Regions from separate parts of the Eubacterium sp. BIOML-A2 genome, predicted to be linked through region 1. Evidence: riboswitches for the same ligand, from Rfam matches in the RefSeq annotation. Region 1 holds a riboswitch; the other holds the start of a gene.
What was found. A riboswitch is a leader RNA that binds a small molecule or an ion and turns the genes downstream of it on or off. The one in region 1 is predicted to bind cobalamin.

Region 1 (7,809 bases):
GTCGGCGACACAACTGCATTATACGGCCTGATCTGCGGACCTTTTACACTGGCAACACATCTGCGCGGCAATGATATTTTCATGGATATGTACGACGATGAGGATGCCGTGATTGAATTCATGGAATACTGTGATGCGATTGCTATGAAGATGGCCGAATATTATATAGAAGCAGGTATGGATGTGATCGCAGTAGTGGATCCGCTGATTTCACAGATTTCTTCCGATCATTTTGAGATGTTCATGAGCGCACCGTTCAAGAAGCTGTTTGACCATATCAGAGAACTGGGCGCACTGTCTTCCTTCTTTGTATGCGGCGATGCGACAAGGAACATCGAGGTAATGTGCCAGACAGGCCCTGATTCCATCTCTATCGATGAGAACGTGGATCTGCTTGCAGCAAAGGCGATCACGGATAAGTACAACGTGGCGCTTGGCGGAAATATCCCGCTGACAACGGTCATGCTGCACGGTACACAGCAGGATAATATGAAGTTCGTGATCGACCTTCTGGATAATATGCCGAACAAGAAAAACTTCATCCTTGCTCCGGGTTGTGATATGCCGTATGCTGTTCCTGTTGAGAACACAATCGGTGTAGTACAGGCAATCCACGAGCCGGACTCCGTAAGAGAAATCCTGAAAAACTATGTGGCTGCAGACGAGGATATTGAAGTAGAACTGCCGGATTACGAGCATTTGGAGAAACCGCTTGTGGAAGTATTTACACTGGATTCCGCAACATGTGCGGCATGTACGTATATGATGGGCGCTGCCAATGAGGCAAAGGAGACATTCGGTGACGCAATTGATATGATCGAGTATAAGTTTACGATCAAGGAGAACATTGCACGCTGCAAGAAAATGGGAGTTCCGAACCTTCCGTCTATGTATATCAACGGTGAATTAAAATTTCGTTCTCTTGTACCTGCGAAAGAAGAATTGGAGGCAGCAATCAAGGCTGTTATGCCCTAAGGGCACTCCGTAATTCAGGCCCTAACGGGCGGGTCTGCAGCCAAGCAGCAGAATGAGGTATACCCAAAGGGCATCCCGTAACACATGCCCTAACGGGCGGGTCTGCTGCTAAGCAGCAGAATGAGGTATGAAATAATGAGTAAACTGTATTTAATTACCGGCTTCTTAGGAGCCGGTAAAACTACTTTTTTAAAAAATTTTATAAATGAATTGTCAGACTACCGGCTGCATTTGATTATCAATGAATTTGGAAAAGAAGGCGTGGACGGGGAGCTTCTTAGAGAACTGGGAACGGCGCTGGATGAGATCAACAACGGTTCCATATTCTGTTCATGCAGGCTGGATAAATTCGAGGAAGTGCTTGAAAAAGCCCTTTCGGAAAAACCGGACATTATAATTGTGGAGGCTTCCGGCCTCTCCAATCCTATGAATGTCAGAAAAATCCTGCATCAGGAAGGCAAATTCTCAGATGTGGAATACATGGGAAGCATCTGCCTGGTTGATGCGAGACAGTTTCTGAAGGTTTATGAGACGGCAGTCGTGGTAAAGAAGCAGCTGGCGGTCAGTGATCTTGTGCTTGTCAATAAAACGGATCTGGCATCCAAAGAACAGATTGAGGAAATAAAGGGCATTATCAGAAAACACCGCCCGGAGGTTCCTGTACATACGACCACCTTCGGCCGGATCGAAAGCGGCTGGCTGAATCCTGCCGCTCCTCCGGATAACCAGCCGGAAGAGCCTGTGATACAGAGCGCGGATATTACCTTGAAAAAATACCTGCTCCGTTTGAATCCGGGATTGGAACTGAAAAAACTTCAGAAATTCATTGAAATGTTTCTGGATGATACTTACCGTGTCAAAGGATTTGTTGAAGTGCAGGGGGAGATTTATCTTGTGAACTGCGTGGGCAGTATCTACCAGGCTGAAAGGTTTGAAGGGAAGCCGGAACACGTTAATGATCTGGTGATTCTCTCCGGAAATGGCCTGCCCGTTAAAAAGTCTTTGAAAAAAGCGATGGCGTGGTATCCCGAGATTGCCGCGGAACTGAAAAAGTAAACAAAAAAAGAGATATTTGTACAAAGAGTTCCAAAAAAATTACTAAAAGCAGAGCAGCAGATATTGTAAAATGATAACTAAAGCAGACACGCTTAATGAATGATGGAGGTATGTAAAATGTCAAAGATTCAGGAAATTTCAGAATTCCTTCAAAAAGGAAGGGCAAAGAACGTAAAGGCACTGGTACAGGAGGCTCTGGATGAGGGGCTCGATCCAAAAGAGATTCTGAATGAAGGTCTTTTATCAGGAATGATGATCATTGGTGCAAAGTTTAAGAACAACGAAGTATTTGTACCGGAAGTTCTGGTAGCTGCAAGAGCTATGAATGCAGGTCTTACAGTCCTGGAGCCAAAACTGGTTGAGGTAGGTAATGAGCCGGTTGGAAAAGCTGTAATCGGAACAGTACAGGGAGACCTTCATGATATCGGCAAGAACCTTGTCGTAATGATGCTTAAAGGAGCTGGATTTGAGATCCATGACATCGGTGTAGATGTGGAACCGGCTGTATTTATCGACAAGGCTGAAGAAGTAGGCGCGGACGTGATCTGTATGTCAGCTCTTCTTACAACAACAATGCCGAAGATGCAGGACTGCATTGACCAGCTGAACGAAAAGGGACTTCGCGACAAGTATATCGTTATGGTCGGCGGCGCTCCGGTTAATGACAGCTTTGCAGAGCAGATTGGAGCAGACTACTATACACCAGATGCAGCAACAGCAGCAGAAGTTGCGAAGAAAGCAGTTTTGGAGAAATAAGAGCCCTTTGGGAAAGTGCGGATTATAGTGACAAAGAGCATCGAATGAAGGAAACCGGTGTAAATCCGGTGCAGGCTTACCCCTACTGTAAACGTGGACGAAGAATAACAGCCATTGTCCGTCAGGATGAGAAGGCATTCCTAGGATGAAACGTGAGCCAGGATACTTACATATCCCTATGGACCTGTTTTGGGTGGGAAACAGGATTCCGTTTGAATTATATAAAGTGTGTCAGCAGCAAACTCTTTTTACAAGGAGTTTTTCTTTTTATACTGGAAAATGAATGAAATACTGATACCTGCCCGGGGTTTTGGGCAAGTACGGATATGGTTGTCAAAACTGCGGGGGCAGAGCTTAGACTTCCGTTAGTTGAGAGAGGATAAGAACATGAAAATAACGGAATTTAATATAGAGATATGCAGAGAAAATGTATTTTCCCTGATAGACTGTTATGAAGACAGCGCTACCTACGATGATGTAATGGAAGAATATGAGGAAATGCTTCCGGAAGCATATAAAAAAATAGAGCCAATCGCACTGCTGGAATTCGGTGATGTGGAGGGATTTGAGCTCAGTCGGTATGGAGAGGGAATCCATCAGGCGCTCTACTGTGTCACTTCGGTGGGCGGTCAGCTGAGCCAGTGGTCCACACAGCTGTTCAATGAGGGGGATTATCTGGGCGGTATGCTGGCGGATGCCATTGCGGATGACTATCTTTTCCAGATGGACCATCAGCTTCAGCCCTATATTATCGCCATGTGCAGGGAGAAAAAATGTGGAGTTTCCCGCCGCCTGGAGGCGCCCCAGGATATTCCGATGGAGGCCCAGAAAAAGGCGCTGGAGGTGACCGCAAGAGAAAACAGTGCAGGGATCCGTGTACTGGACAGCTGTATGTATGACCCGGTCAAGACGACCTGTCAGGTTTACCTGACTACGGATCATTCGGACATGTTCCGTATCCATCATAATTGTGCAAGTTGCCCTAATGTCGGCTGCAGCCTTAGAAATGTCTCGGATTACACAATCACGCTTCATGACGGAGGCGACATCAGAGTACTGGAGGGCAGAAAGGGACATTCGCTGATGGAACTTCTCCAGGAACAGGGAATCTTCCTGCCGGCAGTCTGTGCGGGCAGGGGAACCTGCGGTAAATGCGGAATACAGGTCCTTGAAGGGGACATTGCGCCTTCAGAGCAGGACAGGAAGTTCTTCAGCGGGGAGCAGCTGCAGGAGGGATACCGTCTGGCATGTAAGGCCTATCCTGAGGATGACTGCGTGATCGCTGTCGGGCTGCATAAGGAAGAAGAATTCGCGGTTCTGGCGGATGAGGAGCAGACAGCGGGAAAAGCGGCGAAAAGCAGTGCAAAGACCGGCCGCCGGTATGGAATCGCCGTGGACATCGGAACGACGACGATCGCCATGCAGCTGGTCAACATGGAGACACAGGAAGCGGAAGACGTTTTCACTACAATCAACAGGCAGAGGGCGTATGGTGCGGATGTAATCAGCAGAATTGAGGCCTCCAACGGCGGGAAAAGAGAAGCCCTGAGAAAAAGTATCCAGACTGACCTGATGCAGGGAATTGAGAGCCTGACAGAAAATGGGAAGATCCGGGTGGAGAAGATGATAATCGGAGCCAATACGACTATGGTACACCTGCTGATGGGGTACTCCTGTGAAACACTGGGCGTATTTCCTTTCACCCCAGTTAACATTGACACCATACATACAACTTACAAAGAACTGTTTGAGCAGGAAGACAGGGACTTTGAGGTAGTGATTTTCCCTGGAATTTCTACTTATGTGGGCGGCGATATTGTGGCAGGCCTGTATTCTCTGGATTTTGATAAGAGAGAAAAGGTGTCTGTCTTGGTGGATCTGGGTACCAATGGGGAGATGGCGATTGGCAATAAGGACAGGATATTGACGACTTCAACGGCAGCGGGCCCTGCATTCGAGGGCGGCAATATTACCTTTGGCACGGGAAGCGTGCCGGGAGCAATCTGCAAAGTCGAACTGAAGGACGGCCATGCAGTTACCGGGACGATCCAGGATGCCAAACCTGTCGGCATCTGCGGCACCGGGGTGATCGATATGGTATATGAGCTGGTAAAGGCGGAGCTTGTGGATGAGACTGGGCTAATGGAGGAAGATTATTTCGACGACGGCTTTCCGCTTGCTGTCAGCAGCGATGGGACGGGGATCTCATTTTTCCAGAAGGATGTAAGGGAAATACAGCTTGCCAAGTCCGCAGTACGTGCCGGGCTTGAGACATTGATCCTGAACTTCGGCGCATCTTATGATGATATTGGGGCTATTTATATTGCAGGAGGCTTTGGATATAAGATGGATATCGTAAAAGCCGTGGGAATCGGGCTGCTTCCGGAAGAATGCCAAGATAAGATTGAGGCGGTAGGAAACAGCTGCCTGAAAGGAACCCGGACATACCTGTTAAGCAGCGACTGCACAGAGCGCGTGCAGCGTATTCTGGAGAGTTCATCGGAAGTACAGCTCTCCAACGATAAACATTTTAATGAATTTTATATGGACTATATGTATTTTGAATAGGCGCAGTGATTTTTGTTTACGCAAAGCATGAACATCCTCCGGGCTGCTGCATATACTGAGCAGAGGAGGATGATGATATGGTTGATAAATTAAACGGAATGCCGGAAGCTTCTGCAAAGATAAAAGGATCGGATAAATACCCAGAGATCCATGGAATGGTTTATTTCTATGAAGTATACGGAGGGACGATCGTGTTGGCTGAGGTATACGGGCTGCCGGATGAAAATGCGCCGGACATGAGCAGATTTTTTGCCTTCCACATTCATGAAGGGAAACAATGTTCCGGGAATGCTGAGGAGCCTTTCGCAGATGCCGATGGGCATTTTAATCCCGAACATACGGATCACCCGGAACATGCCGGTGATCTGCCGCCTCTGCTGTCTACACACGGTGCAGCCTGCAGTGCGGTATATACCGGGAGATTTTACCCGGATGATGTGGTCGGCAGAACAGTGGTCATCCATATGAACCCGGATGATTTTAAGACACAGCCGTCAGGAGACAGCGGCGAAATGATTGCCTGCGGCGAGATCCATGAATGGGTGGGGGAATGAGTTAGAAGGGGGCGCTCCATGTCAGTGATGCTGGGAAGACATAGGGGCTGTATATGCCGCTGCGATTTGTACCCGTACTGCTGACTGCTTCAAAAAACTGTTGCCGGATATGTGGGTATGGAGCACACATATCCGGCAACGGTTTTTTGAAGCAGTCAGCGTATTCATACGCATGCGCTCCTTTATTAAGTGCTTGCTGAGATCATTCTTTGGGCAGGGTTTGGACTATGCAGTTGTTTTTTCCGGAGGATTTGGCATCGTACAGGCATTTGTCGGCTAGGGTGTATGCGGTTTGGAAGCTGATGCACTGTCCTTTGACCAGGAGTGCGCCTATGCTGCAGGTAGCCTGGACTCCGTGGTTCTGCATGATCTGCTGGAGAGTGCGCTGCAAGGCGGTGCACCTCTTTTTCAGGGACTCTTTTGAATCATGGTAGTTTGTGAGCAGCACCATGAATTCATCTCCGCCGACACGGCCGATGATATCTGATGCGTGGAATGTTTTGTGGAGTAATTTTCCGGTCTCTTCCAGAAGACGGTCTCCGGCGGAGTGGCCGATGGTGTCATTGATCTTTTTGAAATCGTCCAGATCTAGAAAGAGCAGGGCGCAATGCACGGGGGCGTTTGTATTCAGATACTGGGAAATTGCATTTTCACAGGACTTTTTGTTTAGAATGCCAGTGAGGGAATCCAGCATGCTCAGGCGTTTGTAACGGCTGCGTATGTCGTGGTCATCGGCGCGGAGTTTCAGGATTACGTGGGCGACTGCCAGCGAAAAGATAAAGGAAACGACAGAATTAAAGATGTCGTTTTCTGCCATCAGCGGATTTTTTATCTGTAAGACTGCAACGGCGTATACGACCTCGACCAGAAACATGACCGTGAACATCTGACGGAAACGGAGAATGAACAGCGCTGGAAACGCAATATATAAAAGCGGTAGGAAAGAGCTGGGAGCATCCGGGTAAGGAAAGACATCTATAGAAATAACAAAAGCAAACAGCGTGATTTCGAAAGCCAGGCAGATGCCGGTTATCACGCGCTTGTCTCTGCGGCCTGTCTTTGCGTAAACTGTAGAGATGATGAAAAAGGCCAGTGCCGCCGGGAGAAAAAGAAAATGCTGTAATGTGATTGTCCAGCCTTTAATGATAAACGGGGTTATTATGTAAAATAAGACAAGGAGAAGGACATTGAGCAGACTGGAAATTTGAAGCAGGATCAGATTTTTCTTTGCGATTTCATTTTCCGCACTTTTAAAATAGGTTTCTTTTAGGTCTAAGTCTTTCCGAATAAATCCAATTAGATTAAAAAACATATAAAAGCTCCCTTATGTTTGTGGTTTCAATTTGCTATGTGATATATTATACTGTGAAAGAGGTTTAAACACAACCGGAATATTTCCAGGATATGCCAGTTGTTGTACTTAAAATAAAATCTAAGTATCAGACATAAATAGGCTGCGGAAAAGGCGGAGGAAAAGGAATATGGAGAACGGAAGAATGAGTATTCTGCTGTTTGCGGGAACATCAGAAGGAAGAATGCTGGCTGAATTTTTAGGCACGCTGTCTGCGCCAGCCTTCGTCAGTACGGCTACAGAGTACGGAATGGAATGCGTGGAAGGAATTCAAAATATCCGGGTCATAACGGGCCGGATGGATCAAGAGGCTATCTGCGGATTTATCAGGGAGAATCAGATCAGGCTTGTGATCGATGCCACTCATCCCTTTGCGCGCCTGGCCACGGAGAATATTCAAAATGCCTGTAAGGGGAGCGGCGCCGGTTATATCCGCTGTCTGCGGGACGAAAGCGGGACAGGCGGCGCAGGATCTTACCGCAATATGGTAATTGTAAATTCCGTGGCAGAAGCAGTAGAGTATCTCAAAACACGGGAAGGCCGGATATT
Region 2 (7,809 bases), on a different contig from region 1:
TGCTGCGGGAAGTTGAGCTGAAAGGTACAATCTTAATCCGTAAGGAAGCATTTTATAACTGTACAAAGCTGAAGCAGGTAAAGCTTCCTAAAACTACTAACTTTATTGGAAACAGAGCGTTTGCGCAGTGCAAAAGTCTGGAGAGGATGGAGATTGATGTAGGCAGCATATGCAGAGAAGTGAAGGCGGAGGCTTTTTCCGGGTGTGTTAATCTAAAACACATTGCCCTTCCGGCAACGCTCGAAAAGATAGAGCGGCGGGCATTTTATAAATGTACGGCCCTGGAGCAGATTGTTTTGCCGGATAGATTAAGGGAGATCGGCGCAGAGGCTTTTTATCAGAACGCATTGACATCCTTGGAACTGCCGGAGGGACTAATAAAAATTGGGGACAGTGCATTTTTAAAATGCAACAGCCTGCAATATACAAAGATTCCCTCAACTGTAAAAGTAATCGAAAAGTGGGCGTTTCATGGCTGCAACAGGCTGAAAGTGCTTGAGATTGGTCATGATCCCGAAGAGATCGGGCCATGGGTCATCAACCGCAGTGCAAAGATACGATGTAAAAAGGGCGGGGCAGTGGAAAAGTACTGCCGTGATTCAGGGTTTGAAACAGAATATATCTAGGTAAAAAAAGAATTCAGGGGAACAGTCTGAATCGGGAGTGGAATATTATGGTATATGCAAGTCATCTTCTTAAGGATGAAGAGATGAGACAGGTAGTAGAAGCGACTGATGTTGGGATCGAGAGTATTGAGTTCTCCATTTCTGAAAATCTGGACTGCCTGAATGAAAAGATCGTTGAATACATAGAACGGTTAGAATACATAGGTACCAGGAACCTGACACTGCATGGGCCATTTCTGGATTTGAATCCAATGGCATATGACTCCATGGTAAGGGCAGTGACAAAAGCCCGTTTTACGCAGACATATGAGGCTGCGAAGAGACTGGGGGCCAAAAAGATAATTTTCCATACGGGCTTTCTTCCCGGTGTGTATTATCTGACAGACTGGGCAAAACGAATGGCTGAGTTCTGGAATGAATTTATGAAAGGAAAAAGCGGTGTCCAGATTCTTATGGAGAATGTGTATGATAAGGAAATATCGCCGATGATTGAAGTGGAACAGAAGGTTGAATCCCCGGATTTTAAACTGTGCCTGGATATTGGCCATGCACATTGCTATTCGCCCAGATCTTTGAGTGACTGGATTCAGACGTTTGGAGAGCACGCGGGACATGTCCATATCCACGATAACTGTGGGGACAGGGATTCGCACCTGGGGCTGGGACGCGGGAATATACCGATAGACGAGACATTGGAAATGCTTATGGCGTACATGCCGGATGCAGACTATACGATTGAGTGCAGCATAATGGAAGATGTGCTGATGTCCGGCAGGGCAGTGAGCAGCTGCAGGGAGAAAATGCAGTCAGCAATGAAGACCGGGTGATAAATATCGAATATTTTTGCATATCTATCTAGAAAAATTACCAAAGTTATATCTGGAAAATGGTAGTCTGATACAGTCTGTTAATGCTCTGTGAAATTGTGAAAAGTTGCGGAATTTTTTGTGAAAAATGTGAGAAAACCGTGTGAAAAAACAGTGGACTTTTACTAGTTGATACTATATAATGAACTACATAGATTAAATAGATTATTGTTGTTAGTAAGTAATTAAATATATATATTGCGGTGCATTTCCCGGATAATCGGGAAATGATAATAGGGAAACCGGTGCAAAACCGGTACAGTCACCTCTACTGTAACGTGGACGAAGAAACGATATACCATTGGCATTTATATGCTGAGAAGGTGTTTCGGAGGATGAAGCGAAGTCAGAAAACCTGCCGTGATGATTGTTACGATGTATTTCTGGGATGAAGAAATAGTCCGTTTTGTATACTTAAAATATAATATTATAAAAAAGATGAGCTCTTCTATCGGAATGATGGAAGAGCTTTTATTTTTTAGTTATAGGGTATTGGTTTGAAATAAATAGTATAGATACGGAAAAGAACAGAAGAATGCATTACTAAAAGATAGCTAACAGTCAATGCATGAAACGGGATGCTGGCTGTTTCTATAGTACATTTCAAGCCTATGGCTAAAAAGGAGAAACAGGAGGGATTAAAAAGAATGAAACGAAAGAAAAGAACAAGAAGGGGGTTGTCCTGGCTATTGGCGGTGGCAGTGATGATGACCACTGTATTTGCTGGAGGAATGCCGGTTTTGGCAGAAGGAACTGCAGCGGATACGAATATGTTGTCTGAGATCAGCTTTTCTTCTGATCCAAATGAAGAGGGTGAACCTGTCAAACTAATATCAGAGGTTGACCCTGAAACAAAAGAATGCACAGTAGGTGTTGTTGAAGAGTCGGGGACATTGGGCATATGTGCAGTTTTGAAGGAAGAAGCTGCAGGAGCTACAATTGAGGCTAAGTACCAGAATATTTATAACGATAGCGTGACAACAGCAATGACCAGTGGTGAAGAACTGCTGTTAGACAACTTGGTCGAGTATGGCGGGATCAAAGGTGGAGAGGTTCATATCACTGTCACATTAGACGACAAGATAGAAGAATATACAGTACACGTGGTTCGATTAACGCCTCTTATGGAAATTTTGGTAAAAGATGGAGATAATTCATATTTGACCGGCTTTGATGGAAGCAAAACAGAGTACGAGATTACAGTTCCGGGTGGGACAGAATCAGTTGAAGTCAGCCTGGTGGCCATGGTGTGGGGAGATATTGATAATAATGTATACACTGTCAATGGTGAGCCTGCTGTATTAGAAGACGGTGCTTTCTACGCAACACGCCAGGTTCCATTAACGGAAGAAAAAACTACAATTGTCGCCAAAGCAGAAAAGGAAGGGACTGTCGGGAAAGAATATACTCTTAATATCATCAAAGATATTAAAAAAGTCGACCTGACCGTTACAACGAACCCCGCAGATGCCACTGTAACCATTACAGACGATGCCGGAGCGGCAGTCCAGGGAACAGATGGAGTTTACAGTCTGGAGGCCGGAAAAGATTACAACTATACGATCGAAAGAGAAGGATTTGTAACTCAGACAGGGACGGTTAATCTGACTGACTCAGAGACCAAAAACTTCACACTGGAGTCCGCGGAAGCACCGCTTCTCCTGAAAGGTATTGAAGGATATCAGGCTCAAAATGTTGTATTTGACGTACTTACAAAAGAGGCAACGCTGGTATGCGACACATCCACAAACGTTCAATTAAGAGTCAAGCTGCATCAAGGCACGACAGATAAAGACATGAAGGTCGTTTATACTTATACGGATAGCGCAGGCAAGGATGTAAATGTTGAATCTACGGCAAAGAATCAGTATGAGTCTATGGCAGGTGCTATAAAAGATGATGGCACTCCTAATGATATCACCATTACTGCTACAAAAGGCGGGGTAACAGAAGTTTATACCGTGCATATAAAACAGCTCACGATTCTGACAGGCCTGCAGTTGAATTATGAAAATGGAGATACACTGAAATTTGATCCTGCATTTAAAAAAACAACCACAGAGTATAGGGCGAAAGTTCTGAGTGATGTGAATGCGGTTAACATTACAGTTAAGAATCCGGCTGCTGGTAATTCAAAGGTAATGGTTAACGGAACAGAAGTGACCGGCTCAACCTATAAAATGGATTTGGTTAATGGTGAGAATAAGGCTGTTATTAAAGTGGAAAAAGGGGCAGCAGAGCAAACTTCCTATACCGTCATTATCGATAGAGTACAGAAAGTTGAATTATCCGTGCAGGTGAACCCCAAAGATGCATTGTTTACGATCTATGATGAGGAGAATGAGCGTATATGGCCGGAGAATGGCAAGTATAATCTTTTCCCAGGTGACGATTACAGCTATGCAGTAACAAAACTCGGATATGTAGGCCAGTCAGGTATTCTGAATATCAGCCAGTCCGAGACAAAAGAATTTGAACTGAAGAAGGCGGCAGAAATCACGCTTCCTGAACTTGATGCGGATTATCCGGGCTTCCGTTCCGGCCGCGACAATATGTCAGTTGTGGATGCAAAGACTCCCATTACTCCTGATTCCATTGAAGTAAAGTGGGAACGCCAGACGGGGGAATATGTTAAGCCGACTAGCGGAACAACACCGATCATCGTTGACAACAAAGTCTACACACTTTCAGGGAATAAACTTTATGTTCTGGATAAGGAAACAGGAGAGATCCTGAAGACAAGCGAGACAGTAACACCAACCACATTTGGTTTGATGCCTCCTACATACGCTGAGGGAATGCTCTTTGTACCGCTGGGGAATGGTACAATTCAGTGCTTTAATGCAGAAACACTGGAATCCCTTTGGGTTTATGAGGATCCGGCAGGCGGACGGAGCGAGAGTGCAATTCGTTATGATGATGGATATATCTATGTTGGATTCTTTACCACTAAAAAATCAGGTTTCGTTTGTATTTCCGTAACTGATGAAGATCCATCTCAGCAAACGGAAAGAAAGGCAGCAACCTGGAGAGATGACACTCTTGGCAGCTTTTATTGGGATGGCTGCTGGACCAATGAAAATTATGTAATCTTGTGTACCAATAATGGAGTATTAAACTGTATTGATAAGATGACCGGTGAGATTAAGCAGCAGGTAGATTTAGGAGAACAGGTTCGCTGCGATGTTTCCTATTATAATGGAAGAATTTATGTTGCCAGCCAAAAGGGCAAAGTCCATTCTTATAATTTGAAAGAGGACGGAACACTGGATACAGAGAATCTGATTAATCCGCTGCCTATAGGCGTGCAGAGTACGAGTACACCGGCCATATACAATAACCGACTTTATGTAGGTATTAACGGCGGTGAAATGTTCGGCGTAGAAGGCAATGCGATCCTGGTGGCAGATATCGATCCGAAGACAGGGGCAATGACACCGGCATATGCAGTACCGACAGATGGTTACTGCCAGACTTCCGGTTTGATTATTACCGGTTATGAAAAAGAAGACGGATATGTGTATGTATACTTCCTGGCTAATTCAGCACACGGACAGTTATACATGATTAAGGACAAAGCTGGCCTGAAAGAGGCTGATCCGGCATCCGGTTTATTCTATACACCGACTCATGAGCAGTATTGCATCGCAAGTGCGGTTGCAGACAGCGATGGCAATCTGTACTTAAAGAATGACTCCGCATGGCAGTTCGTATTAAAGCGTTCAGACGTATATCTGAAAGAGGTAAATATAGACGGCGGAAACGGAATTATAGACGGTGGAAAACCATTTGACGGAAGTATCAATTCCCACACGATTCAAGTGGATCCGGGAACAGAAAGCTTCAAGCTGGATCTGACTGCAAATGAAGGTACAGAGGTTATGATTAATGGAGTACCTGGTTCAATGCAGGATATCAAACTTGTTGACGGAAGAGCTGAGATTGAAGTACAGCTTAAGAAGGGCGGTACAGTCAGAACATTTACTTTCCATGTTGTAACAGGACCGGTAGTAAAAGAAATCAGGATTGATAATTCTCCGAATGAAGGAATGGCAAGTGCAGCGTATTCGTTAGATCCTGCATTTGATCCGATGACTACCGAATATACGGCAGGTGTTGACAAGGTTATGAGTGATGCGTATATCTGGCCGACGCTTATGAGTTCAAAAGATAAGATGACAATGACCGTTATCAGTGGAGTTTATAATAAGAACGAAGGCGATGAGATTAAGGGCAGCATGAATTACAAAGGTAACACATATTTTAATGTTTCCTTTGCTGACAGAGAAAATCCAACAATTGCAAAGGTGAAGCTGACTGTAGCTTCAGAGGATGGAACACAATCTAAAGATTATACATTTACCCTGTTTACGCAGAATGCGCTTCCGATTATTACAACTGATGATGGCGCTGTCTCAGAACGTACAGATAACAGTGCAAAGATTAATATGACATCGAATAAGGCGGCAGAGCTGTATTATCTGGTTCAGGCAGCGGATGCAGCAGCGCCGGACAGCGCTAAGATTATAGCAGAAGGAACAAAGGCAGATGTTGTGGAAGGCAAGAATACGATTGAAGTAACGGGCCTGCAAAGAAATGCACAGAAGCTCTATATGGTTCTGAAAGACGCATCAGGCGCCGAATCTGCAGTACGTATTCTGGATATCGCATCTGTGATTATATCCGGTGACATGAATGGCGATGGGAAATTAACCAACCTGGATGTATCCATGCTGTTGAACAAGGTAACAGCAAACGAAGATGTTGATCTGGAAACAGGAGACATCAATGGAGATGGAAAGATAAGCAATTTAGACGTATCTATGCTGTTGAATAAGGTAACAGCAGGCAATAATTAAAATAATTTAGAAGGATGATAAGATGAAGGCTGGAATAGCAGAACACAGAAAACAGAAAAAAAGATGGATGGCGGGAATATTGGCTATGCTGACTGCTTTTTCAGCCATTATCTGGCAGCCGTTAGTCACGAAGGCGGAGGAGACCATTCCTGTGGAGGAATTTGTTCCTGCGGAAGAATCCGTTCCTGTGGAAGAACCTGGTGAAACGGTTCCTCTCGAAGGAATTAAACTTAATAAAACCGGCCTGGTGATGAAGTCGGGAGACCAGAGAAGCCTGACAGCACAACTGCTTCCGGAAGATACAACTGAGCAGCCGGAAATCATATGGAATTCGGATGATACGGAAGTTGCAGTAGTGGAAGGAAACGGAAATGAGGCAATTATAACTGCAGCAGAAGGTGGCGGAGGCACGGCTGTCATAACAGCATCGGCAGGAGATTTTTCTGCTGAATGTCTCGTTCTGGTAACCGTGCGGGAGCCGTTACTGGAGAGTATCATCTTTATGCAGAATAGTTCTGGCAGCAATCGGTATGAACTCACAGAAGGAGTACCGGGCAGCAATGAGTATACGCTCAGAATTTCGGAGAACACCAATGTGCTGTATGCCAGGCCCCAGCTCAGAGATGATGTGATGGGAACGATTACAGCCAGGTTCATGGATTTGAATACTGGTCAGGAAACTGCGGTTGAGATGCCGGTAGACGAATCCACATCTCTGACCAATAATACTACCGGGCGGATTATCAATGCCTATGATACAGAACCAAAAGAGCTGGTACTGGAAGTGACGGCGGATGATTGGACGGAAATTTATCAGGTTCATATCGTAAGGGGAACCTATCTGGGTGATTTTAGTCTTACGGATGACAAGGGGGAAGAGATTCCCTATACCCCTGATTTTAAAAAGACCGTTTATGAGTATGCCGTGCATGTGCCCTCGACTGCCGAGCAGATCAGGATTAACCTGTCACCGGCGGAAGAGACCAGTACAAGTCTGATGGTGAATGGAGAACCGGCAGAAAACGGCAGTTACATTTTGCCGCTGCAGGGTCAGGATACAACGGCAGTTTTGAGTGCCGGTGATGGATACCAGTCATCGCCTTATGAATACCAGCTTTCTGTGTATGTGGATCCGGTCTGCCGCTTGGATGTAAAGGTAGAACCGGAGGATGCGGTGTTTGCCATTTATGATGCCGGACATGTGAAGCTGACCCCAAAAGACGGAAGCTATGAACTGGTCAGTGGGGACGAATATACATATACTGTTTCCGCAGAGGGATATCAGACGCAGAATGGAGCAATCAGACTAATACAAGATGAAGAGAGGACTTTTACCCTGCATAAATCTTCCGGCAGCGGGCTTGAAGAACTGGATGCGCAGTGGGGCGGATACTGGAAAAATGAAAGCAATCAGAACATAGTAGATGCCATGGCGCCGGCTGCCCGATTGGAGGCGGA

Region 2: it holds a riboswitch for cobalamin, as region 1 does, so the genes downstream of both, GKG43_RS13950 (cadherin-like beta sandwich domain-containing protein) here and GKG43_RS08630 (ASKHA domain-containing protein) in region 1, are expected to answer to the same signal.

What each region holds. Positions count from the first base shown of each region.
Region 1 covers NZ_WKZK01000018.1:31,438-39,246, forward strand. The annotation lists gene GKG43_RS08615 (uroporphyrinogen decarboxylase family protein) at 1-975, shown strand, start outside; gene GKG43_RS08620 (CobW family GTP-binding protein) at 1,111-2,031, shown strand; gene GKG43_RS08625 (corrinoid protein) at 2,149-2,787, shown strand; cobalamin riboswitch at 2,796-2,975, shown strand; gene GKG43_RS08630 (ASKHA domain-containing protein) at 3,175-5,355, shown strand; gene GKG43_RS08635 (superoxide dismutase family protein) at 5,433-5,909, shown strand; gene GKG43_RS08640 (GGDEF domain-containing protein) at 6,112-7,221, opposite strand; gene cobK (precorrin-6A reductase) at 7,391-7,809, shown strand, end outside.
Region 2 covers NZ_WKZK01000039.1:8,393-16,201, forward strand. The annotation lists gene GKG43_RS13940 (leucine-rich repeat domain-containing protein) at 1-626, shown strand, start outside; gene GKG43_RS13945 (sugar phosphate isomerase/epimerase family protein) at 674-1,453, shown strand; cobalamin riboswitch at 1,677-1,870, shown strand; gene GKG43_RS13950 (cadherin-like beta sandwich domain-containing protein) at 2,140-6,351, shown strand; gene GKG43_RS13955 (cadherin-like beta sandwich domain-containing protein) at 6,374-7,809, shown strand, end outside.